Regions from separate parts of the Streptomyces sp. NPDC051963 genome, predicted to be linked through region 1. Evidence: riboswitches for the same ligand, from Rfam matches in the RefSeq annotation. Region 1 holds a riboswitch; the other holds the start of a gene.

What was found. Region 1 has a riboswitch for S-adenosylmethionine ahead of thrC (threonine synthase). Riboswitches for the same ligand answer to the same signal wherever they lie in the genome.
Region 2: it holds a riboswitch for S-adenosylmethionine, as region 1 does, so the genes downstream of both, ACIHFB_RS10280 (aminotransferase class V-fold PLP-dependent enzyme) here and thrC (threonine synthase) in region 1, are expected to answer to the same signal.

The regions. Positions count from the first base shown of each region.
Region 1 covers NZ_JBIUCC010000008.1:146,283-153,986, reverse strand. The annotation lists gene ACIHFB_RS32100 (MFS transporter) at 1-978, opposite strand, end outside; gene groL (chaperonin GroEL) at 1,178-2,800, opposite strand; gene ACIHFB_RS32090 (cold-shock protein) at 3,113-3,319, opposite strand; gene ACIHFB_RS32085 (MoaD/ThiS family protein) at 3,728-4,003, opposite strand; gene thrC (threonine synthase) at 4,098-5,381, opposite strand; SAM riboswitch class I at 5,400-5,557, opposite strand; gene ACIHFB_RS32075 (glucosyl-3-phosphoglycerate synthase) at 5,728-6,672, shown strand; gene ACIHFB_RS32070 (trehalose-6-phosphate synthase) at 6,759-7,704, shown strand, end outside.
Region 2 covers NZ_JBIUCC010000002.1:852,418-860,121, reverse strand. The annotation lists gene ACIHFB_RS10300 (NYN domain-containing protein) at 1-1,014, opposite strand, end outside; gene ACIHFB_RS10295 (hypothetical protein) at 1,081-1,320, opposite strand; gene ACIHFB_RS10290 (rhomboid family intramembrane serine protease) at 1,489-2,226, shown strand; gene ACIHFB_RS10285 (Lrp/AsnC family transcriptional regulator) at 2,275-2,556, shown strand; gene ACIHFB_RS10280 (aminotransferase class V-fold PLP-dependent enzyme) at 2,572-3,939, opposite strand; SAM riboswitch class IV at 4,063-4,179, opposite strand; gene trpD (anthranilate phosphoribosyltransferase) at 4,255-5,319, opposite strand; gene ACIHFB_RS10270 (cytochrome bc complex cytochrome b subunit) at 5,442-7,079, opposite strand; gene ACIHFB_RS10265 (Rieske 2Fe-2S domain-containing protein) at 7,076-7,704, opposite strand, start outside.

The DNA.
Region 1 (7,704 bases):
GACCAGGCCGGACGGCGCCATGACCAGACCCGCGACGAGCATCGACTTGCCCATGCCGTACCCGGTCGCCGCGGGCAGCTGGAGCAGCTGCGGCAGGACCAGGGACATCGCGAACATCGCGAAACCGACGGCGATCGAGGCGAGGTTGGTGACGAGGACCTGACGGCGGGCGGTGGTGCGCAGGTCGACCAGCGGCTGCTCGGTGCGCAGCTCCCACCAGCCCCAGGCCAGCAGGACGACGACGGACGCCACGAACAGACCGATCGTGGTGCCGCTCGCCCAGCCCCAGTCCGCACCCTTGGAGATGCCCAGCAGCAGACACACCAGGCCCACCGCCATGCCGATGCCTCCGACCAGGTCGAAGCGGCCTCCGGTGCGCACCTTCGACTCCGGTACGAAGGCCGGCACCAGGGCGAGAGCGACGACGCCCATCGCGGCCGAGGCCCAGAACAGGACGTGCCAGTCGAAGTTGTCGGCGATGAGCGCGGCGGTGGGCAGACCGAGGGCGCCGCCGACACCGAGGGAGGCGCTCATCATGGCGGTGGCGGAGCCGAGCCGCTCGGCCGGGAGTTCGTCCCGCATGATGCTGATGCCCAGCGGGATCACACCGGACGCGAGGCCCTGAAGGACACGGCCGAGGATCATCAGGATCAGGGAGTCGCTGAGCGCACAGACCACCGAGCCCACGATCAGCATCACGAGGCTGATCAGCAGCATGCGCCGCTTGCCGAACATGTCACCGAGCCGGCCGACGACCGGCGTCGCCACCGCGGCGGCGAGCAGGGTCGCGGTGACGGCCCAGGCGGTGTCCGACGCGGGGGCGTCCAGGAGCTTCGGCAGCTCCGGGACGATCGGGATGACCAGGGTCTGCATCAACGCGACGACGATTCCGGCGAAGGCCAGCACCGCCACCACGGCGTTCGACCTCGGCGGGGCGGATCCTGCCGCCTCGGCGGGACGGGCAAGGGCGTCGGACATGACTGGGCCTCCGTAGGAACGCTTGTAAGCTTGACCTAGGCAACCTTAAGTCAGTTGCTTGACTTAATCAAGGGCTATTTCCGAGCCTGCGAGCCCTGCCGCGTGATCCCGGCCCCGGACATGCCCGAGGGCGGCACCCCCTGCTGGAGCAGGTGGTGCCGCCCTCGGTACGAAAGGACGGATCCGATCCTCGGAAGGATCAGAAGTCCATGTCACCGCCCGGCATGCCGCCGCCGGCCGGAGCGGCGTTCTTCTCCGGCTTGTCGGCGATGACGGCCTCGGTGGTGAGGAACAGCGCGGCGATGGACGCGGCGTTCTGCAGGGCAGAGCGCGTGACCTTCGCCGGGTCGATGATGCCCTCGGCGATCATGTCGACGTATTCGCCGGTCGCGGCGTTCAGACCGTGGCCGACGGCCAGGTTGCGCACCTTCTCGACGACGACGCCGCCCTCGAGACCGCCGTTGACGGCGATCTGCTTCAGCGGGGCCTCCAGGGCGAGCTTCACGGCGTTGGCGCCGGTCGCCTCGTCACCCTCGAGCTCCAGCTTCTCGAACACCTGGGAGGCCTGGAGCAGGGCCACGCCACCACCGGCGACGATGCCCTCCTCGACGGCCGCCTTCGCGTTGCGAACGGCGTCCTCGATGCGGTGCTTGCGCTCCTTGAGCTCGACCTCGGTGGCCGCGCCCGCCTTGATGACGGCGACGCCGCCGGCGAGCTTGGCGAGGCGCTCCTGGAGTTTCTCGCGGTCGTAGTCCGAGTCGCTGTTCTCGATCTCGGCGCGGATCTGGTTGACCCGGCCGGCGACCTGGTCGGCGGAGCCGGAGCCGTCGACGATGGTGGTCTCGTCCTTGGTGATGACGACCTTGCGGGCGCGGCCCAGGAGGTCCAGGGTCGCGTTCTCCAGCTTGAGGCCGACCTCCTCGGAGATGACCTCGCCGCCCGTGAGGATGGCGATGTCGCCGAGCATGGCCTTGCGGCGGTCACCGAAGCCCGGGGCCTTGACGGCGACGGACTTGAAGGTGCCACGGATCTTGTTGACGACCAGGGTCGACAGGGCCTCGCCCTCGACGTCCTCGGCGATGATCAGCAGCGGCTTGCCCGACTGCATGACCTTCTCCAGGAGCGGGAGCAGGTCCTTGACCGAGGAGATCTTGGAGTTGGCGATCAGGATGTACGGGTCGTCGAGGACGGCCTCCATACGCTCCATGTCGGTGGCGAAGTACGCCGAGATGTAGCCCTTGTCGAAGCGCATACCCTCGGTGAGCTCAAGCTCCAGACCGAAGGTCTGGGACTCCTCGACGGTGATGACGCCTTCCTTGCCGACCTTGTCCATCGCCTCGGCGATGAGCTCGCCGATCTGGGTGTCGGCGGCGGAGATGGAGGCCGTCGAAGCGATCTGCTCCTTGGTCTCCACGTCCTTGGCCTGCTCCAGCAGGGCACCGGAGACGGCCTCGACGGCCTTCTCGATACCGCGCTTGAGGGCCATCGGGTTGGCGCCGGCGGCTACGTTGCGCAGGCCCTCCTTGACCAGGGCCTGGGCGAGCACGGTCGCCGTGGTCGTACCGTCGCCGGCGACGTCGTCCGTCTTCTTGGCGACTTCCTTGACCAGCTCGGCGCCGATCTTCTCGTACGGGTCCTCGAGCTCGATCTCCTTGGCGATGGAGACACCATCGTTGGTGATCGTGGGGGCGCCCCACTTCTTCTCGAGGACGACGTTGCGGCCCTTGGGGCCGAGCGTCACCTTCACGGCGTCCGCGAGCTGGTTCATGCCGCGCTCGAGGCCGCGCCGTGCCTCCTCGTCGAACGCGATGATCTTGGCCATGTGAAGTGGTCCTCCCGGACTGGGGTGGATTGCTCCGGACCGCGCTGGCGCCCGCGACGGACGGCTCGCCTGCCTGTGGTTCCTTGCCCCACCCGGCCTGCGGGCCTCACCGACCCGGTCCTCGTTGTCACTCTCACCTTCAGAGTGCTAACGCCAATGATTAGCACTCGCCCATGCCGAGTGCAAGCGGCCTTCGATGATCCTCAGGCGGGCCAAGGGGTCCGGACATGCCGGAGGGCTCGCAACCCATGACTCCCCATGGGAAACGAGCCCTCCGAAGAAGAACGTCGCTGCAGTCAGTCGGCGCGTGCTTCAGCTGGTCGCCAGCCGGACCATGTCCGCCTGCGGCCCCTTCTGGCCCTGCGAGATCTCGAAATCGACTCGCTGACCCTCTTCCAGGGTGCGGTAGCCGTCCATCTGAATCGCGCTGTAGTGGACGAATACATCCGCACCACCGTCGACCGCGATGAAGCCGTACCCCTTCTCCGCGTTGAACCACTTGACGGTGCCCTGAGCCATGCCTAACTCCCCTATTACTGGCCCTTGCACAGATCCGCACTTCGCGGACCCGGGTCAGACCTCACCCCCCACGGTTGGGGGCGTGCGCCGGAACGCGTCGACCGCGGCTGAATGTATCTGTCCAACTGCCGTCTGCAACAGGTCAATCGGACGAGAATTCTGGGCACGACCGGTCGGCAAAATGGGGAGAATTTGTGTGAATTCAGGGCAAGTCGGACCCTATAAAAGGAGCGAATGACGCAAAAGGCCCGCGTACTTTGGCTACTTCTTGTCGGCCGTGCGGGCGGAACTCATATGCGCCCGGCATGAAAGGCGCGGGCAGTTCCCCAACTGTACCGTGCTCAACCATAGAGAATGGCCCCCTCCGCTTCTCTCACGGAGGGGGCCATTCGATGAACAATGCGTGAGTCAGCCGCCCGCGACCGCCGGAATGATCGAGACACCCACCCCGTCCGGCGTCGCCGTCTGAAGCCCCTGCTCGAAACGGACGTCGTCGTCATTGACGTACACGTTGACGAAGCGGCGCAGCTTGCCCTGGTCGTCGAGGATGCGGGCCGCGATGCCGGTGTGGTTCTTCTCCAGGTCGGAGATGACATCACCGAGGGTCGCCCCCTCAGCGGAGACCTCGGCCGCACCGCCGGTGTAGGTGCGCAGGATGGTAGGGATGCGGACGTTAACGCTCACGATGTGACCTCCGGTCAGTACAGCGCCCCTTCAGGGGCGCGGGGAACTGCGCGACCAGCCCCACCGGCCCGCAGACGAAATCGATTGTTCGGACTCAGCCGAGACCCGCATCCCGGAACGAGTCCAGGTTGGGTCGAATGGTCGCCGTAAGCCCCGTGCCGGCCACCGCGTCCAGCGTCTTGAGGCCGTCACCGGTGTTGAGGACGACGGTCGTGAGGGTCGGGTCAAGGACACCGTCCTCGATGAGCTTCTTCGTGACGCCCACCGTCACACCGCCCGCGGTCTCCGCGAAGATGCCCTCAGTCCGGGCGAGCAGCCGAATCGCATCGACGACCTGCTCGTCCGTCACATCCTCCACCGCACCACCGGTGCGACGCGCGATGTCCAGGACATACGGACCGTCGGCAGGGTTGCCGATCGCCAGCGACTTGGCGATCGTGTTCGGCTTCTGCGGCCGGACGACGTCGTGGCCGCCCTTGAAGGCGACGGACACCGGCGAGCAGCCCTCGGCCTGCGCGCCGAAGATCTTGTACGGCTTGTCCTCGACCAGTCCGAGCTTGATCAGCTCCTGGAGCCCCTTGTCGACCTTCGTGAGCTGCGAGCCGGACGCGATGGGGATGACGAGCTGGTCCGGGAGCTGCCAGCCGAGCTGCTCGCAGATCTCGTACGCCAGGGTCTTGGACCCTTCCGCGTAGTACGGCCGCAGGTTGACGTTGACGAAGCCCCAGCCCTCGCCGGCGGGGTCGCCGATCAGCTCGGAGCAGAAACGGTTCACGTCGTCGTAGTTGCCCTCGATGCCGACGAGCTCGCCGCCGTAGACCGCGGCCATGACGACCTTGCCCTGCTCCAGGTCGTGCGGGATGAAGACGCAGGAGCGGAAGCCGGCGCGGGCGGCGGCGGCACCCACGGCACCGGCGAGGTTGCCGGTGGAGGAGCAGGAGAGGGTGGTGAAGCCGAAGGCGCGGGCGGCCTCGATGGCCTGGGCCACGACGCGGTCCTTGAAGGAGTGCGTCGGGTTGCCGGAGTCGTCCTTCACGAACAGCTTGCCGGCGTCGACACCCAGTTCGCGCGCCAGGTTGTCGGCCTTGACGAGCTTGGTCCAGCCCGGGTTGATGTTGGGCTTGTCGGCCACGTCCGCGGGGACGGGCAGCAGCGGTGCGTACCGCCAGATGTTCGCGGGTCCCGCCTCGATGCGCTTGCGGAGCTCCTCGGTGTCGTAGGCCGAGTAGTCGTAGGCGATCTCGAGCGGGCCGAAACACTCCTCGCAGGCGAAGACCGGACCGAGGGGTACTCGGTGACCGCATTCACGGCACGAGAGAGCCGCGGCGGGTCCGAGGTCTACGGAGTTCGTGGTGCTTGCAACTGTCTGCGCAGCCATGTGAGGCGAGGCCCTTTCTCCTCATCTTCCTCACGACGCACTTCGCCGTGAGACGGATTTGGCACCTTCCCTAGTCGGGAGCCTCGCGGAGAACGATCAACACTGATCTACGAGTACCGACTGGAGGGTTGCCGGGGCTTCAACGGGCCGTATCCCTCTGCCCCTCTGGATGAGCTGTATGCGGTTGTTATGCGGTTGTGGTCGCCGACGACCCCCGACATGCGATGGTCATCAGCGTTGTTCAAGACTGTAACCGAAGGCCAGGACAGTTGAGATAGTCGTCCGAACCGCGAGATGGATCACACGCCCATAAGTGGTGATCCACGACAGTGAGGAGCCGCTTACTGTGCTGGAAGAAGTTGACCGCTGGCTGAGCACTCGCTCCTGGTCTGTCACCGATCGCCCGCTCCACAAGATCCTCGCCGCGAAACGCGCCACGCACCAGACCGTCAGTGTCGTGCTGCCCGCGCTCAACGAGGAGGAGACGGTCGGCGACATCGTCGCCGTGATCCGTCATGACCTCATGCACCAGGTCCCGCTCGTCGACGAGATCGTCGTCGTCGACTCGGGATCGACCGACCGCACCTCCGAGGTGGCCGCCGCCGCGGGCGCCCGGGTCGTCCACCGCGACGACATCCTGCCCGGCATTCCGGCCGTCCCCGGCAAGGGCGAGGTCCTGTGGCGCTCGCTCCTCGTCACCAGCGGCGACATCGTCTGCTTCATCGACGCGGATCTGCGGGAGTTCAAGTCGGACTTCGTCTCGGGCATCGTCGGCCCGCTGCTGACGGATCCGGAGGTCGACCTCGTCAAGGGGATGTACGACCGTCCGCTCGGCGGCGCCGCAGGCCAGGGCGGCCGGGTCACCGAACTCATGGCCCGCCCGCTGCTGAACATGCACTGGCCGCAACTGGCGGGCTTCGTGCAACCCCTCGGCGGCGAGTACGCGGCCCGTCGCTCCCTGCTGGAACAGCTGCCGTTCCCCGTCGGCTACGGCGTGGAGCTGGGCATGCTGGTCGACGCGCTGCACCTGGTGGGCCTGGACGCCCTCGCCCAGGTCGACGTCGGCGTGCGCAAGCACCGGCACCAGGACGGCCAGGCCCTGGGCCGGATGTCGGCCGCGATCTACCGCACGGCCCAGCTCCGGCTGGCCCGCGGCCATCTGATCCGCCCCTCCCTCACGCAGTTCGAGCGGGGCGAGGACGGTTTCGAGCCGCGGACCTACTCCGTGGACACGGAGGAGCGGCCGCCGATGGCGGAAATCGCCGAGTACCAGTCACGCAAAGCCGCCTGACCGTAGCGTGGAGTAACGGACTCCGCCGGTTGTATACGGCTGAGCCGTACGTTTGAGCGGTTCTGACCTGGGCTAGGTTGAGGCGTATGGCTGCAACCTTCGGTGCTGCGCAGGTACTGGTCGCCTCCAATCGCGGACCGGTGTCGTACGAGGTGCGCCCAGACGACCCGGACGGCTCGCTGCACGCCAAGCGCGGCGGCGGCGGGCTGGTGTCCGGTCTCTCGGCGATCGGGCCGGACGTCGGCGCCCTGTGGGTCTGCTCGGCCCTGGGCGACGGCGACCGCGAGGCGGTACGGCGCGGAGTCGGCGAGCCCGGTGTACGGATGCTGGACATTCCGGCCGACGTCCACTCGGACGCGTACAACGGAATCGCCAACTCCGTGCTGTGGTTCGTGCACCACATGCTGTACCAGACGCCCCTGGAGCCGGTGTTCGACGCGGAGTTCCGGCGGCAGTGGGAGTCGTACGTCCGCTACAACCGCGCGTTCGCCGAGGCGCTGGCCGAGGAGGCGGGGGCCGGGGCGGCGGTGCTGGTGCAGGACTATCACCTGACGCTGGTGCCCGGGATGCTCCGCGAGCTCCGCCCCGACCTGCGCATCGGCCACTTCTCGCACACCCCGTGGGCGCCGGTCGACTACTTCCGCATGCTGCCCGACGACATCGCCGAGCAGGTGCTGCGCGGGATGCTCGGCGCGGACCGGCTGGGCTTCCTCACCCGGCGCTGGGCGGACGCGTTCACCGCGTGCGCCGATGCCGTCGCCGGCGGGCTCGGCGACACCCGGGTCGGTGTGCACGGGCTGGGCGCCGACGCCGACTTCCTGCGGGTCCGCTCGCACCAGGCGGACGTCGAGGAGCGCATGGCCGCACTGCGGGCGGAGATCGGCGAGGGCCGCAGGACGATCGTCCGGGTCGACCGCACCGAGCTGTCGAAGAACATCGTCCGCGGGCTGCTTGCCTACCAGCAGCTGCTCGACGACCACCACGAGCTGCGGGAGCGGGTCGTGCATGTCGCGTTCGCGTATCCGTCGCGGC
Region 2 (7,704 bases), on a different contig from region 1:
TGTCTTGGTGACGTTGTAGCCGTCGACGACCAGATGCGCCTGCGGCAGGGCCAGGAGCTGGTCGAGAATCGCGGGGTCGTTTTCGGACAACGCCCGCGCCGCGATGTCTTTCGGCGTCATTCGTCCCGGTTCGACCGCATCCACGGTCTCGGCCGGCCGCACCGACACCGGTGGCAACGCCAGCTCCCGCCGCAGCCCTTGGGCCGCGTCGAGCACGGTGTCCAGCAGCAGCCGTACGCGCATGTCCTCGACGCTGCGGCCTTCCCGGGCCGCCCTGCGCGTGGCCTCCAGCGCGGCCTCCGCCTCCCCGAGCCGCGCCTTGAGCCGCCGGGACTCGCTCTCCGCGGCGGACACCTGCGCATGCGTCTCGGTGCGTACGACCTCGACCTCGCCGTGCAGCTTGCGCAGCGCGGCCTCGCCGCGCTTGACGTCACTGAGGGCGGCGCGCAGCTTGCGATGGAGGGAGTCGGCTTCCTTCTTCGCCGCGTCCAGCTCGGTGCGCAGCCGCTCGGTCTCGGCCCGGGTGTGCTCGCGGGCCCGGTCGAGTTCGGCGCGCAGCCGTTCCAGTTCGGCGCGGCTCTCCTCGTCGGCCCGCTCGGCATCGGCCCGCTGGGCCTCCTCGCCGGCCGCGGTCACCAGCTTCACCCAGCCGGTCGGGCGCAGTACATAGGCCGCGGCCGCCACGTCGAGCGGGTCCGCGGCCGGGGGCGGCGAGCCGGAGTCGAGGGCGCCGGACAGTTCCGGCTGGGTCTCTCTGAACTTCTCGCCGATGCGCTGCCGGAACAGCGGATCGGTCTCCAGGGCGGCCGCCATCGCGTTGCCGGCGAACTTGGCCCGGCGATTGGGGGCGAAGCGTGCGTACTGCCGAAGCTGCGCGGGCAGTTCACCGACGGTCAGCCCGCCGAAACCGTCGGAGACGATCTGTACGACTCTGCGGCGCACCCCGTCGGGCAGCGGACGGTCGAGCACCTCAGCGGCGCCGTCGCCCGGCTCCCCGCCTGCACTCTCCACCATCCGTCACACCCCATCACCTGTGCGGGATCCCCGGAGCAGGGATCGCCCGTGCGGGGGCCGCTCCCATCAGGAGCCGGCGCCCGGCCTGTCCACGAGTTCCACCTGATCCACCGCGTTGCACCAGCGGCACCGCACCGATTCGATCTCCTCCGTGACCACCTCGCGCTCCTCGACCTTCGGCTCACCGGCGAGGTCGAGGTGGATGTATTCGACGACCTTCGACGAGCGGGTCACGTCGAAGCGCGTGAGATTGCCGCAGAGGGTGCAGCGCCACCGCGTCGTGGCGGTCGGCAGGGGAACCGTCATCGTGACTGTTGGCCTTCCTTCTAGTGTCCGTGACACGCCAGCTTCCCTGATGCGTGTGGCTCGTAACCCTACGGCCTGGCGCGTACTCGACGCCCGTCCGTCCGCCGGGCCCGTCCGGCGGCGAGGCGGTCTGTGCGGCTGCGTCCCGTTACGTCATGCTCTGTGGTCATGATCAGCAACTGGACCGCGTCGGCGGTCAAGGCCATCCGGACGCCGTCGGCACCGATGACGTACACCCTGATCGCCGCCTGCTGTCTGCTCTTCCTGGTCGGACCGGCGGCGGGGCTCAATCCGGTGTACGGCACCGGGGACGCGCTGCTCGCCGCCCAGCGGGACTATTTCCATCGCTGGGGGGTGGTCCCCGCAGAGCTGTTCGAGGGATCGGCTCGGGCGGTGTTCACTCCGGCCACGGCCTTGTTCCTGCACGGCAGCTGGGTGCATCTGCTGGGCAACATGCTCTTCCTCTACGTCTTCGGGGTGATGACCGAGGAACGGATGGGCCGCCTTCAGTTCACCCTCTTCTACCTCGGCTGCGGCTATCTGGCCCTGCTGGCCTACGCGTCCGCCAACGCCGACTCCGAGCAGTCCCTGGTCGGCGCCTCCGGGGCGATCTCGGCGGTCCTCGGCGCGTTCCTGTACCTGTTCCCCGGGGCCCGGGTGACCAGTCTTCTGCCGTTCCTGTTCTTCCTGCCGCTGCGCTTCCCGGCCTGGGTCGTCCTGCCCTTCTGGGCGGCGCTCCAGTGGCTGGCGGCGGCCCGCGTCTCCCAGGGCCCGAGCGTGGCGTACCTGGCCCACCTGGCGGGCTTCGGCCTCGGTCTCTGTTACGCGTGGGTCCGTTTCGGAGAAGGAAAAAGGCGCGTAGCGCGGCCTTGGAAGGGCGGTGGTGGGCGACGGGCGGACGGCTAGAGTGAGGCGCACCCCAGCGACGCCGGCCCCCGAGGGAGAGAAACAGCCGTGATCACCGCGATCGTGCTCATCAAGACCAGCGTGGACCGGATCCCCGAGATCGCGGAGTCGATCGCCGCCCTTGACTCGGTCAGCGAGGTCTTCTCCGTCACCGGCACCTACGACCTGATCGCCATGGTCCGGGTGAAGGAACACGAGGACCTGGCCGACGTCATCCCGGGCCGCATCAGCAAGATCCCCGGCGTGGAGGGTACGGACACGCACGTGGCCTTCAGGACGTACTCCCAGCACGACCTGGAGGCGGCGTTCGCCATCGGGCTCGACAACTGACGGTCGGCCACCGGTTCACGCGGACGTGTCGGGGACGCAACGTCCGTCCTCCGTGCGGTAGTTCCACCGGGCGCCGTTGCGGACGAGCTCCTTGACGGCTGTCACGAACCGCTCGACGTGCTCGTCCGGCGTGCCCGCGCCGAAGCTCACGCGGATGGCGTTGAGGGACTTCTCCCCGGGCGCCGCCTCGGGAGCGCCGCACTCGCCCTGGGTCTGCGGGTCGCTGCCGAGCAGGGTGCGGACCAGGGGGTGGGCGCAGAACAGGCCGTCGCGGACGCCGATGCCGTACTCGGCGGAGAGGGCCGCGGCGAAGTGCGAGCTGTTCCAGCCGTCGACGACGAAGGAGATGACGCCGACCCGCGGGGCGTCGTCGCCGAAGAGGGACAGGATCCTGACCTCGGGGACCTCGGCGAGCCCCGCACGCACGGTGTCGATCAGGTACTGCTCACGGGCGACCAGGGTGTCGAAGCCGACCTCGGTGAGCGCCTTGCAGGCGGAGGCGATGGAGTAGACGCCGATGACGTTCGGGGAGCCCGCCTCGTGCCGGGCGGCGGTGTCGTGCCACTCCACCTCCACTCCCCCGTCCGGGCGCCGGGTGACCTTGCGGCTGGCACCGCCACCGGCGAGGTACGGCTCGGCCGCGCGCAGCCAGTCGGCGCGGCCGGCCAGGACACCGGAGCCGAACGGGGCGTACAGCTTGTGCCCGGAGAAGGCGACCCAGTCGACATCGAGGTCCTGCACCGACACCGCGTGGTGCGGGGCCAGTTGGGCGGCGTCCAGGACGATCCGGGCGCCGTGCGCATGCGCGGCCGCGGCCAGTTCCCGCACGGGCCACAGCTCGCCGGTGACGTTCGAGGCGCCGGTGACGCAGACCAGGGCCGGGCCCTGAGGGTCACGGTCGGCCAGGGCGCGCTCCAGGGTCTCGACGGCCTGGCGCGGGGTGCGCGGCGCGTTGAGGTAGGTGACGCGGGCGTCCTGCCAGGGCAGCAGCGAGGCGTGGTGCTCGGTCTCGAAGACGAAGACCTGGCAGTCGGCGGGGAGCGCGGCGGCGAGGAGGTTCAGCGAATCCGTGGTGGACCGGGTGAAGACCACCTGGTCGTCGGCGCGGCAGTCCAGGAACTCGGCGACCGTCCCGCGGGCGTTCTCGAAGAGGTCGGTCGACAGCTGGGAGAGGTAGCCGGCGCCGCGGTGCACGCTGCCGTAGTACGGCGCATACGCCGCCACGTCGTCCCAGACGCGCTGGAGCACGGGGGCGCTGGCCGCGTAGTCGAGCGCGGCGTAGGTGACCTCGCCGCCGGTGACGAGCGGAACGGTGACATCCCTGCCGAGAACGGGCAGCGGGGCACAAATGGTCTGGACGGCGGCAGCGGTGGGGACAGACATGGGGAACTCCCGTGAGAGGCAAGGAAAGTGAAAAGGGGTACGCGGAAGGGGGGCTCTACGCCCTATCGCATTCGCTTGCTCACAGAGGACTCCTCGACGACCAGGATCCCTGGCTGCGTGAGGGATCCGCGCTTGCCGTACACCTTGCTGTGCACGGCCTGGTCTTCACCCGGGGCACCCCGCCACGGACGGAGGGTTGCCGGACAGTCGGCCGGGGCCTCATGACTGTCACTCATGACCTGGGCAGAAAAGTACGTGAAATGATCGACGTCCCGCAACCCGTGTCCGGATTGCGGGACGAGACCTTGTGGGCCGCTACTTGTTGCTCGCGGCCACCCAGCGCTCCAGCGTCAGTTTAGCCGCCCCGGAGTCGATCGACTCCGCCGCCTTCTCCATCCCGGCGCTGATCTGCTCCACGAGCGAGGTGCCGGCCGGTTCCAGGGCCACCAGCGCCGCCGCCGAGTTCAGCACCACTGCGTCCCGCACCGGGCCCGTCTCGCCGTCCAGCAGGCGCCGGGCGACCTCGGCGTTGTACGCGGAGTCCGCGCCCCGCAACGCCTCCACCGGCACCAGTTCGAGGCCGACGTCGCGCGGGTCGAAGGACTCCTCGGTGACCTTGCCGTCGCGGACGATCCACACCCGGGAGGTGGCCGTGGTGGTCAGCTCGTCCAGGCCGTCGTCGCCGCGGAACACCAGGGACGAGTTGCCGCGCTCGGCGAAGACGCCGGCCACGATCGGCGCCATCCGGAGGTCCGCGACGCCGACCGCCTGCGCCCTCACCTTCGCCGGGTTGGTCAGCGGGCCGAGGAAGTTGAACGTCGTCCGGATCCCCAACTGGCCACGCGCCGCCGCCACATGACGCAGCGCCGGATGGAACTTCACCGCGAAGCAGAAGGTGATCCCGGCGACCTCGGCGACCTCGGCGACCCGCTGCGGCGTCAGCTCCAGATTGACGCCCAGCTTCTCCAGGACGTCCGAGGCGCCGGACGCCGAGGACGCGGCCCGGTTGCCGTGCTTGACGACCTTGGCGCCCGTGCCGGCCACGACGATCGAGGACATGGTGGAGATGTTCACCGTCTTGGCGCCGTCACCGCCGGTGCCGACGATGTCGACCGTACGCCCCGGCACCTCGATCACGTTCGCGTGCTCGTACATCGCCCGGACGAGCCCGGTGATCTCCTCCACGGTCTCGCCCTTGGCGCGCAGCGCCACCGCGAACCCGGCGATCTGCGCGTCGGTGGCCTCACCACGCATGATCCGGTCCATCGCCCAGGCCGTGTCGTCGGCGCTCTGGTCCCGGCCCTCCAGCAGCCCGTTCAGCACCTCCGGCCAGGAACGGCCCGCCGCGATGTCGCCTCCAGCGGGGGTCACAGCGTTCATAGCCGCTCCTGTGGGTCGTAGAAGAGTGTGAGCCCCACCCTATCCAGCCCAGGGCAGGGCGAAGGGCCCCGTCCGTACACCGGACGGGGCCCTTCGACCGTGGCGTGGCTTGCGCGCAGCGATCAGTGGTGGCCGTGGCCGCTCGTGATCTCCTTGTACTCCTCGACGGACGGCTTGGCGATCTGGCTCTCCTCGCCGTAGTACGCCTTGCTGAGCTTGGCGCGCAGCTTCTGGGAGCCCTTCACCTTGCGCGCGACACCGTTCTCGTCGACCAGCGGGCCGATCTCGGCCGGCTCGTACTGCTCGTGAGCGGTGAGCGTGTACAGCGCGTCCTGGCTGAGCGGCTCGTGGATCTCGACGAACTCACCGTGCGGCAGGCGCTTGATGATGCCCGACTCGCGGCCGTGCAGCACCTTGTCCTTGTCCCGGCGCTGGAGGCCGAGGCAGATCCGCTTGGTGATGACGAACGCGACGACCGGGGCGACGAAGAACGCGATCCGGACGAACCAGGTGATGGCGTTGATCGACAGGTGGAAGTGGGTGGCCCAGAGGTCGTTTCCACCACCGATCAGCAGCACCATGTACCAGGTGATCCAGGCGACACCGAAGGCCGTACGGGTCGGAGCGTTGCGCGGGCGGTCCAGGATGTGGTGCTCGCGCTTGTCGCCGGTGACCCAGGACTCGATGAACGGGTAGACCGCGATCGCGACCAGGACCAGCGGGAAGATCATCAGCGGGATGAACACACCCAGGACGAGTGTGTGACCCCAGAAGTTGACCTCCCAGCCCGGCATCACACGGATCAGACCCTCGGAGAAGCCCATGTACCAGTCGGGCTGGGCGCCGGTCGACACCTGGTCCGGACGGTAGGGGCCCATGGCCCAGATCGGGTTGATCGTGGCGATCGCGGAGATGGCCGCGATGACACCGAAGACCAGGAAGAAGAAGCCTCCGGCCTTCGCCATGTACACCGGCAGCAGGGGCATGCCGACGACGTTCTTGTTGGTCCGGCCGGGGCCCGCGAACTGCGTGTGCTTGTGGTAGAAGACCAGGATCAGATGGCCGACCACCAGGCCGAGCATGATGCCCGGCAGCAGCAGGATGTGGATCGAGTAGAAGCGGGCCACGAAGTCGCCGCCCGGGAACTCGCCGCCGAAGAGGAAGAACGACAGATACGTGCCGACGATCGGCACGGACAGGATCGCGCCCTCCATGAAGCGGACACCGGTGCCGGAGAGCAGGTCGTCCGGGAGCGAGTAGCCGGTGAAGCCGGTGAACATGCCCAGGACGAACAGCAGGAAGCCGAACAGCCAGTTGACCTCACGCGGCTTGCGGAACGCGCCCGTGAAGAACACCCGCATCATGTGCACGAACATGGCGGCCAGGAAGACCAGCGCCGCCCAGTGGTGGATCTGCCGGATGAGCAGACCGCCGCGGACGTCGAAGGAGATGTGCAGCGTGGAGCTGAACGCCTCCGACATCAGCTGGCCCTGCAGCGGGATGTAACTGCCGTGGTACTCCACCTCGTTCATCGACGGGTGGAAGAACAGCGTCAGGTACACACCCGTGAGGATGATGATGATGAAGCTGTAGAGGCAGACCTCACCCAACATGAACGACCAGTGGTCGGGGAAGATCTTGCGCATGTTGGTCTTGGCCAGGGAGTAGATCCCCAGCCGGCCGTCGGCCCAGTCGGCGACGCGCTCGCCGGCCGGTGCCTTCCCGCGGTCGCGGGCCTCGTTGGTCGTCGTAGTGCTCATCCGCGCTCCCAGAATGCAGGACCGACGGGCTCTTCGAAGTCGCTGAGCGCCTCGAGGTAGCCCTCGTCGTTCACACCGATGCGCAGCTGCGGCAGGGCGTGACCGGCGGGACCGAAGATCACTCGGGCACCGTCGGAGAGGTCGAAGGTGGACTGGTGGCAGGGGCAGAGGACGTGGTGCGTCTGCTGCTCGTACAGGGAGATCGGGCAACCGACGTGGGTGCAGATCTTCGAGTACGCCACGATGCCCTCGTGGGACCACTCCAGCTCGCGCTTGTCCTTGATGTTGTCCGGCTGAATCCGGACGATCATCAGGGCGTCCTTGGCGATGTGCTGCTGGAAGTCCTCGTCGTGCTCCTCCAGGCCCTCGGGCTTGGCGAAGGTGAGCGAGCCGACCACGACGTCGGAGGGACGCAGCGGCTCGTCGGTGTTCATGTTGACGAGGAGCTTGCCCTTGCGCCAGCTCGTGTGGCGGAGCTTGGTCTCGGGCAGCGGACCGAGGTCGCGCAGCAGGACGATGCCGGACAGCGGCACCAGGGTGAGCGCGCCGAGCATCGTGTTGCGGATCAGCTTGCGGCGGCCCAGCGCGGACTCCTTGGCGCCCTGCTTGAAGTCGGCCATGACCT